Regions from separate parts of the Streptomyces sp. NPDC087263 genome, predicted to be linked through region 1. Evidence: riboswitches for the same ligand, from Rfam matches in the RefSeq annotation. Region 1 holds a riboswitch; the other holds the start of a gene.

The links. Region 1 has a riboswitch for thiamine pyrophosphate ahead of thiO (glycine oxidase ThiO). Riboswitches for the same ligand answer to the same signal wherever they lie in the genome.
Region 2: linked by a shared signal. The riboswitch ahead of ACIPC1_RS05725 (thiamine ABC transporter substrate binding subunit) and the one ahead of thiO (glycine oxidase ThiO) in region 1 are both predicted to bind thiamine pyrophosphate.

What each region holds. Positions count from the first base shown of each region.
Region 1 covers NZ_JBIUYT010000001.1:222,836-228,520, forward strand. Annotated here, with positions in the region: gene metF (methylenetetrahydrofolate reductase [NAD(P)H]) at 1-138, opposite strand, end outside; gene thiE (thiamine phosphate synthase) at 285-956, opposite strand; gene ACIPC1_RS01015 (Rv2175c family DNA-binding protein) at 1,048-1,419, opposite strand; gene ACIPC1_RS01020 (NAD(P)/FAD-dependent oxidoreductase) at 1,569-2,801, opposite strand; gene ACIPC1_RS01025 (hypothetical protein) at 2,929-3,306, opposite strand; TPP riboswitch at 3,359-3,471, shown strand; gene thiO (glycine oxidase ThiO) at 3,469-4,665, shown strand; gene thiS (sulfur carrier protein ThiS) at 4,662-4,874, shown strand; gene ACIPC1_RS01040 (thiazole synthase) at 4,878-5,672, shown strand.
Region 2 covers NZ_JBIUYT010000002.1:110,620-116,304, forward strand. Annotated here, with positions in the region: gene ACIPC1_RS05720 (ABC transporter permease) at 1-1,308, opposite strand, end outside; gene ACIPC1_RS05725 (thiamine ABC transporter substrate binding subunit) at 1,284-2,375, opposite strand; TPP riboswitch at 2,455-2,573, opposite strand; gene rlmN (23S rRNA (adenine(2503)-C(2))-methyltransferase RlmN) at 2,622-3,728, opposite strand; gene ACIPC1_RS05735 (phosphatidate cytidylyltransferase) at 3,842-4,972, opposite strand; gene frr (ribosome recycling factor) at 4,972-5,529, opposite strand.

The DNA of each region.
Region 1 (5,685 bases):
CGCGTTCCACAGGTTCCGCTCGCCCTTGGGGGTCTTCGGCGCGGAGAACTCGAACGAGTACGTCTTGTTGCCGGTCGCGAGCATGTCGCGCACGGTTCGTGCGTGGTCAGTCCTGGTGGAAGCAGATCCGAGGGCCATACCCGCAGGTTAGCCAGGGGGATCGGGTCCCCCAACCGCACGGCCGAGAATTGTCCGATTTGTCGAATTCTTGTCCACTCCTCGGACAGCGGCCAGCCAACTATTCAGCCAATCCGACAACCATTCGGGGGAACTCTCCCCGACGGTTACTCGGACAGCAGCTGTACGCCGCGCAGCCGCTTCGCGAACTCCGCCGCCGCCGCTCCCGGGTCGTCCGCCTCGGTGATCGCCCGCACCACGACGGCGCGGCGGGCGCCCGCCTCCAGCACCTCGTCGAGGTTGCCCAGGTCGATGCCGCCGATGGCGAACCAGGGGCGGTCGGTGCCCAGCGAGGCCGTGTACCGGACCAGGTCCAGGCCGGGTGCGTGGCGGCCGGGCTTGGTGGGGGTCGGCCAGCAGGGGCCGGTGCAGAAGTAGTCCACGCCCTCCTGGACGGCGGCTGCCGCAGCTTCGGACTCAGCGTGGGTGGAGCGGCCTGTCAGGATCTCGTCGCCGAGGATGGCGCGGGCGGCGGGAACCGGGAGGTCGCCCTGGCCCAGGTGCAGCACGTCGGCGCCGGCCGCGTGGGCCACATCCGCCCGGTCGTTGACCGCGAGCAGCTTGCCGTGGCGTGCGCAGGCGTCCGCGAAGACCTGGAGGTGCTCCAGCTCCTCGGCCGCCTCCATGCCCTTGTCGCGCAACTGCACGATGTCGACACCGCCGTCCAGGACCGCGTCCAGGAAATCGGCGAGGTCGCCCTGGCGCCTGCGGGCGTCCGTGCACAGGTAGACACGGGCGTCGGCGAGCTGGGCGCGCGCGGTGGCGGTGTTGTCGGGCATGCGTGTTACCCCCGTTGTCGGTGCGTGGGGACCACGGCGGCCGGGGTGGTCCATGGCCGCCGTGGTCCGAACGTCGGACGGTCTGTCTCGGTCAGACGGCGAGCGCCTGGGCGCGACGCTTCACCTCCGTGCCGCGATTCTCGCTGAGAGCCTGCGCGGGGGTGCCGGGCAGGCTCGGGTCGGGGGTGAAGAGCCACTCGAGCATCTCTTCGTCGGAGAAGCCGTCGTCCCGCAGGAGCGTCAAAGTGCCTGTCAGGCCCTTGACGACCTTCTGCTCGACCCCGTCGATGAAAGCGGCGGGGACGTGCAGCGCGCGGTTCTCACCACGGCGTACGGCGATCACCTGGCCCTCCCTGACCAACTGCCGGACGCGGGTCACCTCGACACCGAACTGTTCGGCGATGTCGGGGAGGGTGAGCCAGGCGGGGACGAGAGCATCGATCTTTGCGTCAATCTCGGTCACAGGACAAGCCTGCCATCCCGGACTGACACTCGGTAGCCGAGCCCCGTCAGGATCGGGTCACAGAGCGGCCGGATCGCCCGTCGGATCGGGTCACCGCACGGCCGGATCGCCCGCCCGGCACCGGTTCCGCCCACGGCGAACCAGCCCCGCTACGGCGTCGGCGTCGCCGTCTTCAGCGGCCGCGACGGGTCCGACAGCAGCTCCGGGTCCATCGGAGTGCCCGCCTCGATAAGTTTCCGGCCCTGGGCCAGGTCCCTGGGCCGGCCCACCGCGAGGAGGGCGACCAGACGGCCGTCATGCAGCCAGCAGACCGTCCAGGCGGCGCCGGACGGGTCACCGCGCCAGACGGTCGTGTCCGCGGGTGCGTGGTGGCCGACGTACTGGACGAAGCGGCCGAACTGCTCGGACCAGAAGTACGGGACGGGGTCGTACGCCACAGGAGACTCGCCGATGATGTTCGCCGCCACCGTGCGCGGACCCTGCAGGGCGTTGTCCCAGTGGTGGACCAGAAGGCGGTCCTCGTACCTTCCCGAAGGGAAGGAAGCGCAGTCGCCGACCGCGTACACGTCCGGCACCGAGGTGCGCAGATGGTCGTCTGCCACGACCTCGCGGTGGGCGCCGAGCTCGATGCCGGAGCCGCTGAGCCAGCCGGTGGCGGGGCGCGCGCCGATGCCGACGACGACGGCGCCCGCGGGCACCCGGGAGCCGTCGTCCAGCACCACCGCGCCGGGCTCGACGCGCTCCACGCGCGCGTGGGTGCGCAACGAGGCCCCGCTGTCCGCGTACCAGGCGGCCATCGGCGCGGCCACCTCGGCGGGCAGCGCCCCGGCGAGCGGCCGGTCGGCCGCCTCGATGACGGTCACCGCGCACCCCGCCTCACGTGCCGCGGTGGCGAACTCGGCGCCGATCCAGCCCGCCCCCACCACCACGATGTCGTGCTGCTGGGCGAGCACGGGACGCAGCCGCTCGGCGTCGTCCAGGGTGCGCAGCAGATGTACCCCGGGCACGCCCTCCGCGCCCGGCAGCCGGATCGGTTCCGCACCCGTCGCGATCACCAGGACGTCGTACGGCACCGGCCCCGCGGCAGTGTCCAGCTCATGGTCTTCGGGGCGTACGCCGAGCGCCTCCCGCCCGAGCCGCAGGTCGATGTCCAGTGCCTCGAAGTCGAGGTCGAAGGCGGAACCCTCGGCCTTGCCGAGCAGTACCGCCTTGGACAGCGGTGGCCGGTCGTACGGCTGGTGCGGCTCCGCCCCGATCAGCGTCACGCCGCCGCCGAAACCCTGTTCCCGCAGGGCTACCGCGGTCTGCACGCCGGCCATGCCCGCGCCCACGACGACGACCTGCCGTACCGTCCGCTCCTGAACCTGCGTCTCCTCGGTCACCTGATCACCATAGACAGCTGACAATGCGTCAGTCAGGGGGCGTGCTCAGTGACCTGCTCCACACCGCCCGTCCTGACCTGCTCCACGCCACCCATCCTGACCTGCTCCGCACGACTGGGCCGCACCGCTAGGACGGACCTGCTCCGCACCGCTGGGCCGCACCACTCGGACGGACCTCTTCCACCACACTGGTCCCGCTGCCCCGCTGCGACTCCCACTCCCAGCTCTCCTCCAGGCGTACGCGCCCGCCGGGCAGCTCCGCCACGCGGGACACGCAGTGCCCCGAGGAGGTGCTGCCGTCGCGCTTCAGCTGTACGTACCGGAAGTCGAGGCGGTCGCCCTCGCGGGTACCCAGGAGATGACCACGTACGACGTCGCCGCCTTCGTATTCGGCCCAGATCTCGCCGTCCCGCTCGTGGTACGTGAAACGGGTGCGCGTACCCACCTGACCCGGCGCCTGGTCGGCGACCGGGGACAGGACGAGGCCGTCGAGCGAACGGGCCACGGACGGAGGCTCCCTTACTGAGACATACGGCGGCGAGCTAGGCTGGCCAACGTAAAGCACTCGCGGGAGTCCGGACGCACCGGGCTGAGAGGGAGGCTGGACGGCCTCCGACCGTACGAACCTGATCCGGGTCATGCCGGCGAAGGGAGGGGCTGGACGCCCATGTCGCATACACCGTCCGACACATCTCGTACATCCCTGTCATCGGGCACCTCAGACGTCCTTGTCATCGGGGGCGGAATCATCGGGCTGGTGACGGCCTGGCGGGCCGCGCAGCGCGGGTTGACGACCACGCTGGTGGATCCCGAGCCCGGCGGCGGCGCCGCGCAGGTCGCGGCCGGCATGCTCGCCGCCGTCACCGAACTGCACTACGGCGAACAGACCCTGCTGGGCCTCAACCTCGCTTCCGCACACCGCTACCCGGACTTCGTCGCCGAGCTCACCGAGGCGACGGGCCAGGACCTCGGCTACCGCCGGTGCGGCACCCTGGCCGTCGCACTGGACGCCGACGACCGCGCCCACCTGCGCGAACTGCACACCCTGCAACGTCAGTCGGGGCTCGACTCGGAGTGGCTCAGCGGCCGTGAGTGCCGCCGCCTGGAGCCGATGCTCGCGCCCGGCGTGCGTGGCGGTCTGCGGGTCGACGGCGACCACCAGATCGATCCGCGCCGACTGGCGAAAGCCCTGGTCACGGCATGCGAGCGGGCCGGAGTGGTGTTTTGCCGCAAGTGGGCCGAGCGCCTGGGCGTGGTACGGAACCGGGCCCAGGGAGTCGTCACCGGGGACGGCGGCAAGCTGTCGGCCGGGCAGGTGGTCCTCGCCGCGGGCAGCCTCAGTGGGCGCCTCGCGGGCGTTCCCGAGGACGTACTGCCGCCCGTGCGCCCCGTGAAGGGGCAGGTGCTGCGGCTGACCGTGCCACGGCCGTACGCGCCCTTCCTCAGCCGCACCGTGCGCGCCGTCGTGCGCGGCAGTCACGTCTACCTGGTGCCGCGCGAGAACGGCGAGCTCGTCGTCGGCGCGACCAACGAGGAGCTCGGCTGGGACACGACGGTGACCGCGGGCGGCGTGTACGAGTTGCTGCGCGACGCCCATGAGCTGGTCCCCGGGATCACCGAGCTGCCGCTCACCGAGACCCGCGCCGGACTGCGCCCCGGCTCGCCCGACAACGCACCGCTGCTCGGACCGACCGAGCTCGACGGGCTCCTCCTGGCGACCGGGCACTACCGCAACGGCGTCCTGCTGACACCCGTCACCGGTGACGCGATGGCGCATGCCCTGACCACCGGTGAACTGCCGGACGTGGCACGCCCCTTCACCCCCAAGCGCTTCAGCCCGGCCCGCACGGAGCAGCCCGTATGAGCATCCTCGTCAGCGTCCTCGTCAACGGAGAGCGGCAGCGGATCGCCGCCGGCACCGCTCTCGACACGCTCGTCGCGGCGCTCACCCCGGCCCCGTCCGGTGTCGCCGCCGCGCTCAACGAAACCGTCGTCCCGCGCGGGCAGTGGTCGTCCACCGCCCTCTCCGAGGGAGACCGCGTCGAAGTCCTCACCGCCGTCCAAGGAGGCTGACCCATGGCCGACGATCCCTTTCTCCTCGGTGGTACGTCCTTCACGTCCCGTCTGATCATGGGTACGGGGGGTGCGCCGAGCCTGGATGTCCTGGAGCGCTCGCTCGTCGCCTCCGGCACGGAGCTGACGACGGTCGCGATGCGGCGCGTAAACGCTTACGTGCACGGTTCGGTGCTGTCCGTCCTCGACCGGCTCGGCATCCGGGTACTGCCGAACACGGCGGGCTGCTTCACCGCGGGCGAGGCCGTACTGACCGCCCGCCTCGCGCGCGAGGCGCTGGGCACCGACGTGATCAAGCTGGAGGTCATCGCCGACGAGCGCACACTGCTGCCCGATCCGATCGAGCTGCTCGACGCGGCGGAGACGCTGGTGGACGACGGATTCATCGTGCTGCCGTACACGAACGACGACCCGGTGCTCGCGCGGAAACTGGAAGACGTCGGGTGCGCGGCGATCATGCCGCTGGGCTCGCCGATCGGATCCGGGCTCGGGATCCGGAACCCGCACAACTTCCAGCTGATCGTGGAGCACGCGCGCGTGCCGGTGATTCTGGACGCGGGGGCCGGTACGGCGTCCGATGCCGCGCTCGCGATGGAGCTGGGGTGTGCGGGGGTGATGCTCGCGTCGGCCGTGACGCGGGCGCAGGAGCCGGTGCTGATGGCCGAGGGCATGCGGCATGCGGTGGAGGCGGGGCGGCTTGCCTACCGTGCGGGGCGGATTCCTCGGCGGCACTTCGCCGAGGCGTCGTCCCCTGCGGAGGGGCTCGCTCGGTTGGATCCGGAGCGGCCGGCGTTCTGACCTTCGGCCGTCC
Region 2 (5,685 bases), on a different contig from region 1:
GACACCGACCAGTGCCTGCGCGAGCGGCACCAGGATCCAGCTGCTTCTGAGGTTGAGCGGTGGCTCGTCCAGCGCGATCAGGAACCCGAACCCGACGGTCACCGCCGACACGCCCAGCGGCAGCATCAGCAGCGCGTCGAAGCCTCGTACGAGACGGCCCGCCCGTCTGGTGAGGGCGGCGGCCGCCAGACCGCCGATGAGTACGGCGATGGCGGTGGCGGCGAGCGCGTACTGCAGCGAGTTGCCGATGGCCTCGATCGGCGGGACGAGGAAGATGCCGCTGTCGTCGGTCGTCAGCGCCCTGTAGTACCCGAAGTCGGGGGCGCCCAGGGAGCGTTGGACCAGCACAGCGAGCGGCAGCACGAGCAGCACGGCGATGGTCGCGAGGACCCCGGCGAGCAGCGCCCACTGCCCGGCACCGCGTGGCCGGCGTGCGGTCGTCTCCGGGGCCACCAGACGCAGGGCGGTCTCCCGGCGCCGTACGGTCCAGGCGTGCACGGCGAGGATCGCGCCCACCGCCACGAACTGGATGATCGTCAGCACCGCCGCCGTGGAGAGGTCGAAGATCTCCGAGGTCTGCCGGTAGATCTCGACTTCGAGGGTCGAGAAGGTGGGACCGCCGAGGATCTGCACCACACCGAAGGAGGTGAAGGTGAAGAGGAACACCATCAGCGCGGCGGCGGCAACGGCCGGGCTCAGGGCCGGCAGCGTCACCTTGCGCCAGGCCGCGAACCGGGAGGCGCCGAGCATCCGGGCGGCCTCCTCCTGACGCGGGTCGAGCTGCGACCAGAGCCCGCCGACGGTACGGACGACGACCGCGTAGTTGAAGAAGACGTGCGCGAGCAGGATCGCCCAGACGGTGGTGTCGAGCCGTACGCCCCACAGTTCGTCCAGCAGCCCGCCCCGGCCGACCAGCGCCAGGAACGCCGTACCGACGACGACCGTCGGCAGCACGAACGGCACGGTCACCACCGCCCGCAGCACCTGCTTGCCCCTGAAATCGAAACGCGCGAAGACGTACGCGCCGGGGAGCGCGATCAGCAGTGTGAGCGCGGTCGAGGCAAGCGCCTGCCAGGTGGTGAACCACAACACGTGCCGGATGTCGGACTGCGCGAGGACATCCCCGATCCGCCCGAACTGCCAGACCCCGTCGACCTTGAGGCCGCGGGCCACGATCGCCGCCACGGGGTAGGCGAAGAAGACGCCGAAGAACGCGATCGGCAGGGCCATCAGCCCGAGCCGCGCCGCACCTCCCCGACGGGACTTCCTTCGCGCCCGGGGCGTTACTTCAGTACGAGTGAGGTCCACGACTTGACCCACTGGTCACGGTTCTCGGCGATCTTGCTGGGGGCCATGGTCTCGGGGTCCTTGGCCTGCGGCCCGAACTCCGTGAACTCGGCCGGCACCTTCGCGCCCTCCACCACCGGGTAGACGAACATGTTCAGCGGCATGTCGTCCTGGAACTGCTTGGTGATCAGGAAGTCGATGAGCGCCTCGCCGCCCTTGGTGTTCTTCGCGTTGCTCAGCAGCCCCGCGTACTCGACCTGCCGGAAGCAGGTGCCGGTCGCGACGCCGGTCGGCGCGGTCGTCGGCTTCGGGTCGGCGTAGATGACCTCGGCGGGCGGCGAGGAGGCGTAGGAGACGACGAGCGGACGGTCCGCCTTGGCCTTCTTGCCGCCCGCGGACCCGGAGAAGTCCTCGTTGTACGCCTGCTCCCAGCCGTCGACGACCTCGACGCCGTTGGCCTTGAGCTTGGTCCAGTAGTCCTGCCAGCCGTCGTCCCCGTACTTCGCCGCGGTCCCGAGCAGGAAGCCGAGGCCAGGCGAGGAGGTGGAGGCGTTCTCGGTGACGAGCAGGTTCTTGTACTCGGGCTTGATCAGATCCTCGAAGGACTGCGGCGGCGTCAGCTTGTGCTCGCTGAAGTAGGCCTTGTCGTAGTTGACGCAGATGTCGCCCGTGTCGATGGGCGTCACCCGGTGCTTGTCCTCGTCGACCCGGTACTCCGGGAGGATCTGGTCCGAGCCCTTGGCGTCGTACGACTGGAAGAGCCCGTTGTCGAGCGCGCGGGACAGCAGGGTGTTGTCGACGCCGAAGAAGACGTCGCCCTGCGGGTTGTCCTTGGTGAGGATCGCCTTGTTGACGGCCTGCCCCGCGTCGCCGTCCTTGAGGACCTTGACCGTGTACCCGGACTCCTTCTCGAAGGCGCTCAGCACGTCCTTGGAATAGGCGAAGGAGTCATGGCTGACGAGAGTCACCGTCTTGGAGTCACCACCGCTCCCGGAACCGGAATCGGTCGAGCCGCACGCGGAGAGCGTGACGAGCCCCAACCCCACACCGACAGCGACGACGGCCGTGATCGTCTTCTTCTTGCTCACTGAATTCCTCCTGGGATGACCAGGAAGAGACGCGGCCCTGCCCGGGAACCTCTGACAGTTCCCGGGCAGGGCGCAACAGCTTGAGTATTGACCGAACTTCCTACCCAGAATGACCTGGGCAAGGTTCTGAGGGTCTGCGGCCCACCGGTGGCCCGGCTACCGCACTCTCAGCGCTGTGGCGCTCCCCTGTCGGAATATGAAGATGTAGGTACCTAAGGATGCACGTACGCAGCCATGTTGCCCAGGTTACCGCTCGGTGGCCGCGAGCTGACCGCACGCCCCGTCGATCTCCTGACCGCGGGTGTCCCGAACGGTGACCGGCACCCCGTGGGCCGCGATCGCCTCGACGAACGCCTTCTCGTCCTCGGGCCGCGAGGCGGTCCACTTCGAACCCGGCGTCGGGTTCAGCGGGATGAGATTGACATGCACGGGCTTGCCCTTGAGCATCCGCCCGAGCCGGTCGCCACGCCAGGCCTGGTCGTTGATGTCCCTGATCAGCGCGTACTCGATGGAGAGCCGGCGCCCGGACTTCGCCGCGTACTCCCAGCCGGCGTCCAGCACCTCCCGCACCTGCCACCGCGTGTTCACGGGGACGAGGGTGTCGCGCAGCTCGTCGTCGGGCGCGTGCAGGGAGATGGCGAGGCGGCACTTGAAGCCCTCGTCGGAGAACCGGTTGATCGCCGGGACGAGCCCGACGGTCGACACGGTGATGCCCCGCTGCGAGAGGCCGAGCCCGTCCGGCTCGGGGTCGGTCAGCGCGCGGATCGCCCCGACCACCCTCTTGTAGTTGGCCAGCGGCTCACCCATCCCCATGAAGACGATGTTGCTGAGCCGCGACGGACCACCCGGGATCTCGCCGTCCCGAAGCGCCCGCATGCCATCGACGATCTGGTGCACGATCTCGCCGGTGGAGAGGTTCCGGTCGAGCCCGGCCTGCCCGGTCGCACAGAACGGGCAGTTCATGCCGCACCCGGCCTGCGAGCTGATGCACATGGTCACCCGGTCCGGGTACCGCATCAGCACGGACTCGACGAGCGTGCCGTCGAACAGCCGCCACAAGGTCTTGCGAGTGGTCTCCTGGTCGGTCGACAGATGCCGCACGACCGTCATCAGCTCGGGAAGCAACGCCTCCTGAAGCTTCCCGCGCGAGGCGGCCGGGATGTCCGTCCACTCCGCGGGGTCGTGCGCGTACCGCGCGAAGTAGTGCTGCGACAGCTGCTTGGCACGAAACGGCTTCTCACCGATCGCGGCAACCGCTTCCTTACGCTCAGCGGGCGTGAGATCGGCAAGATGCCGCGGCGGCTTCTTGGCTCCGCGCGGGGCGACGAATGTGAGTTCTCCGGGCTTAGGCATGGCCGTACCAGTGTCGCAGACATACGGAGAGGGACTCGCCGCCCTGTGGACAACGAGCCCCTCACCGACAAACCCGCACGTCAGCGACGTACAGACGCATACACAACAGCAGGTCAGCCCGACCCGACGAAGATCACCAACAGCAGCCACACCACCGGAGCTGTGGGCAACAGCGAGTCCAACCGGTCCATGATCCCGCCGTGACCCGGCAGCAGCGTGCCCATGTCCTTGATGCCCAGGTCCCGCTTGATCATGGACTCGCCGAGGTCGCCCAGCGTGGCGCTGGCGGCGACCGCGAGGCCCAGGAGCAGGCCCTGCCACCAGGTGCCGTCGTCGATCAGGAACTCCATGCACAGCGCACCCGCGGCCATCGCGAAAGTGACCGCTCCGACCAGGCCCTCGCGGGTCTTGCCGGGGCTGATGCGCGGCGCCAGCTTGTGCTTGCCGAAGCGCCAGCCGATCGCGTACGCGCCCGTGTCACTGACCACGGCGAGCAGCAGGAACGTGAGCACCCGCCATGAGCCGTCGTCGGCCGCGAGCATCAGCGCGACGAACGTGGCCAGGAACGGGATGTAGAAGGCCGCGAACACACCGGCCGTGACGTCCTTCAGATAGCCCTCGGGGGGCTCCGTCATGCGCCAGACCAGGACGGCCAGCGCGGTGAGTGCCATCGCCACCCACGCACCCTCGGCGCCCCGGACGTAACCGGAGACGACCATCGCCGCACCGCCGAGCGCCAGCGGCACGAGAGGCGCCTTGATGCCCTTGCGCTCCTCCAGCCGCGATGTGAGCTCCCACAGCCCCACGACCACAGCGACCGCTATCACGCCGATGAAGACGGCCTTGACGATGAACAACGACGCGATGATCACCGCGCCGAGCCCGACGCCCACCCCTATGGCCGCGCCCAGGTCCCGTCCCGCGCTCTTCTTCTGCGGTGCGGAGGCGGGCTGTGGGTCGCTGGGCATGGGCTCCTGCGGCTTCTGCGACGGGCCTCCGTAGGGCGGCGCCGTCGCCGGTGTGTCGTCGCGGAACAGGGGACCGCTCAGCCGAGCGGCCCCCCGGTCGTCATCCTGGTCTCCGCCATGTTCGGGTACGTCGGGCACGATGGGCATGGGGCGAGTGTGCTGCGCGTCATACGCATCGTATGGGGGACCCGCCGGGGCAGCCCCCTGGACAGGCCCCTGCTCGGACGGCCCCCAGTACCCGGCTTGTGGCGGCGGCGCCCAGGAAGAGTCGTTCATCAGACCTCGAGCAGCTCCGCTTCCTTGTGCTTCAGGAGCTCGTCCACCTGAGCGGCGTACTTCGCCGTGGTGTCGTCGAGTTCCTTCTCCGCACGGCGGCCCTCGTCCTCGCCGACCTCGCCGTCCTTGATCAGCTTGTCGATGGTCTCCTTCGCCTTGCGGCGGACGGAGCGAATCGAGATCTTGGCGTCCTCACCCTTGGTCTTGGCGACCTTGATGAACTCCTTGCGGCGCTCCTGGGTCAGCTCCGGGAACACCACCCGGATGATGTTGCCGTCGTTGCTCGGGTTGACGCCGAGGTCGGAGTCGCGGATCGCCTGCTCGATGTTGCGCATCGCGCTCTTGTCGAACGGGGTCACCACCGCCATGCGCGGCTCGGGCACCGAGAACGAGGCCAGCTGGTTGATCGGCGTCAGTGCACCGTAGTAGTCCGCCACGATCTTGTTGAACATCGCCGGGTGCGCACGACCGGTGCGGATCGCGGCGAAGTCCTCCTTGGCGACCACGACGGCCTTCTCCATCTTCTCCTCGGCCTCGAGGAGGGTCTCTTCGATCACCACTTGCTCCTGCGTCTTGAGTAGGCCCGGCAGCTGTTCCTCGTAGGGGTGGCAGCCGGCTGCGTCGCGTCTTGTTCCTGCACGGTTCCGGACCGGCAGGACATTGTCCATCCCCCGGTCGGGGTCCGTGCCCGGTCAGGGTTCGACCCCGGTCGG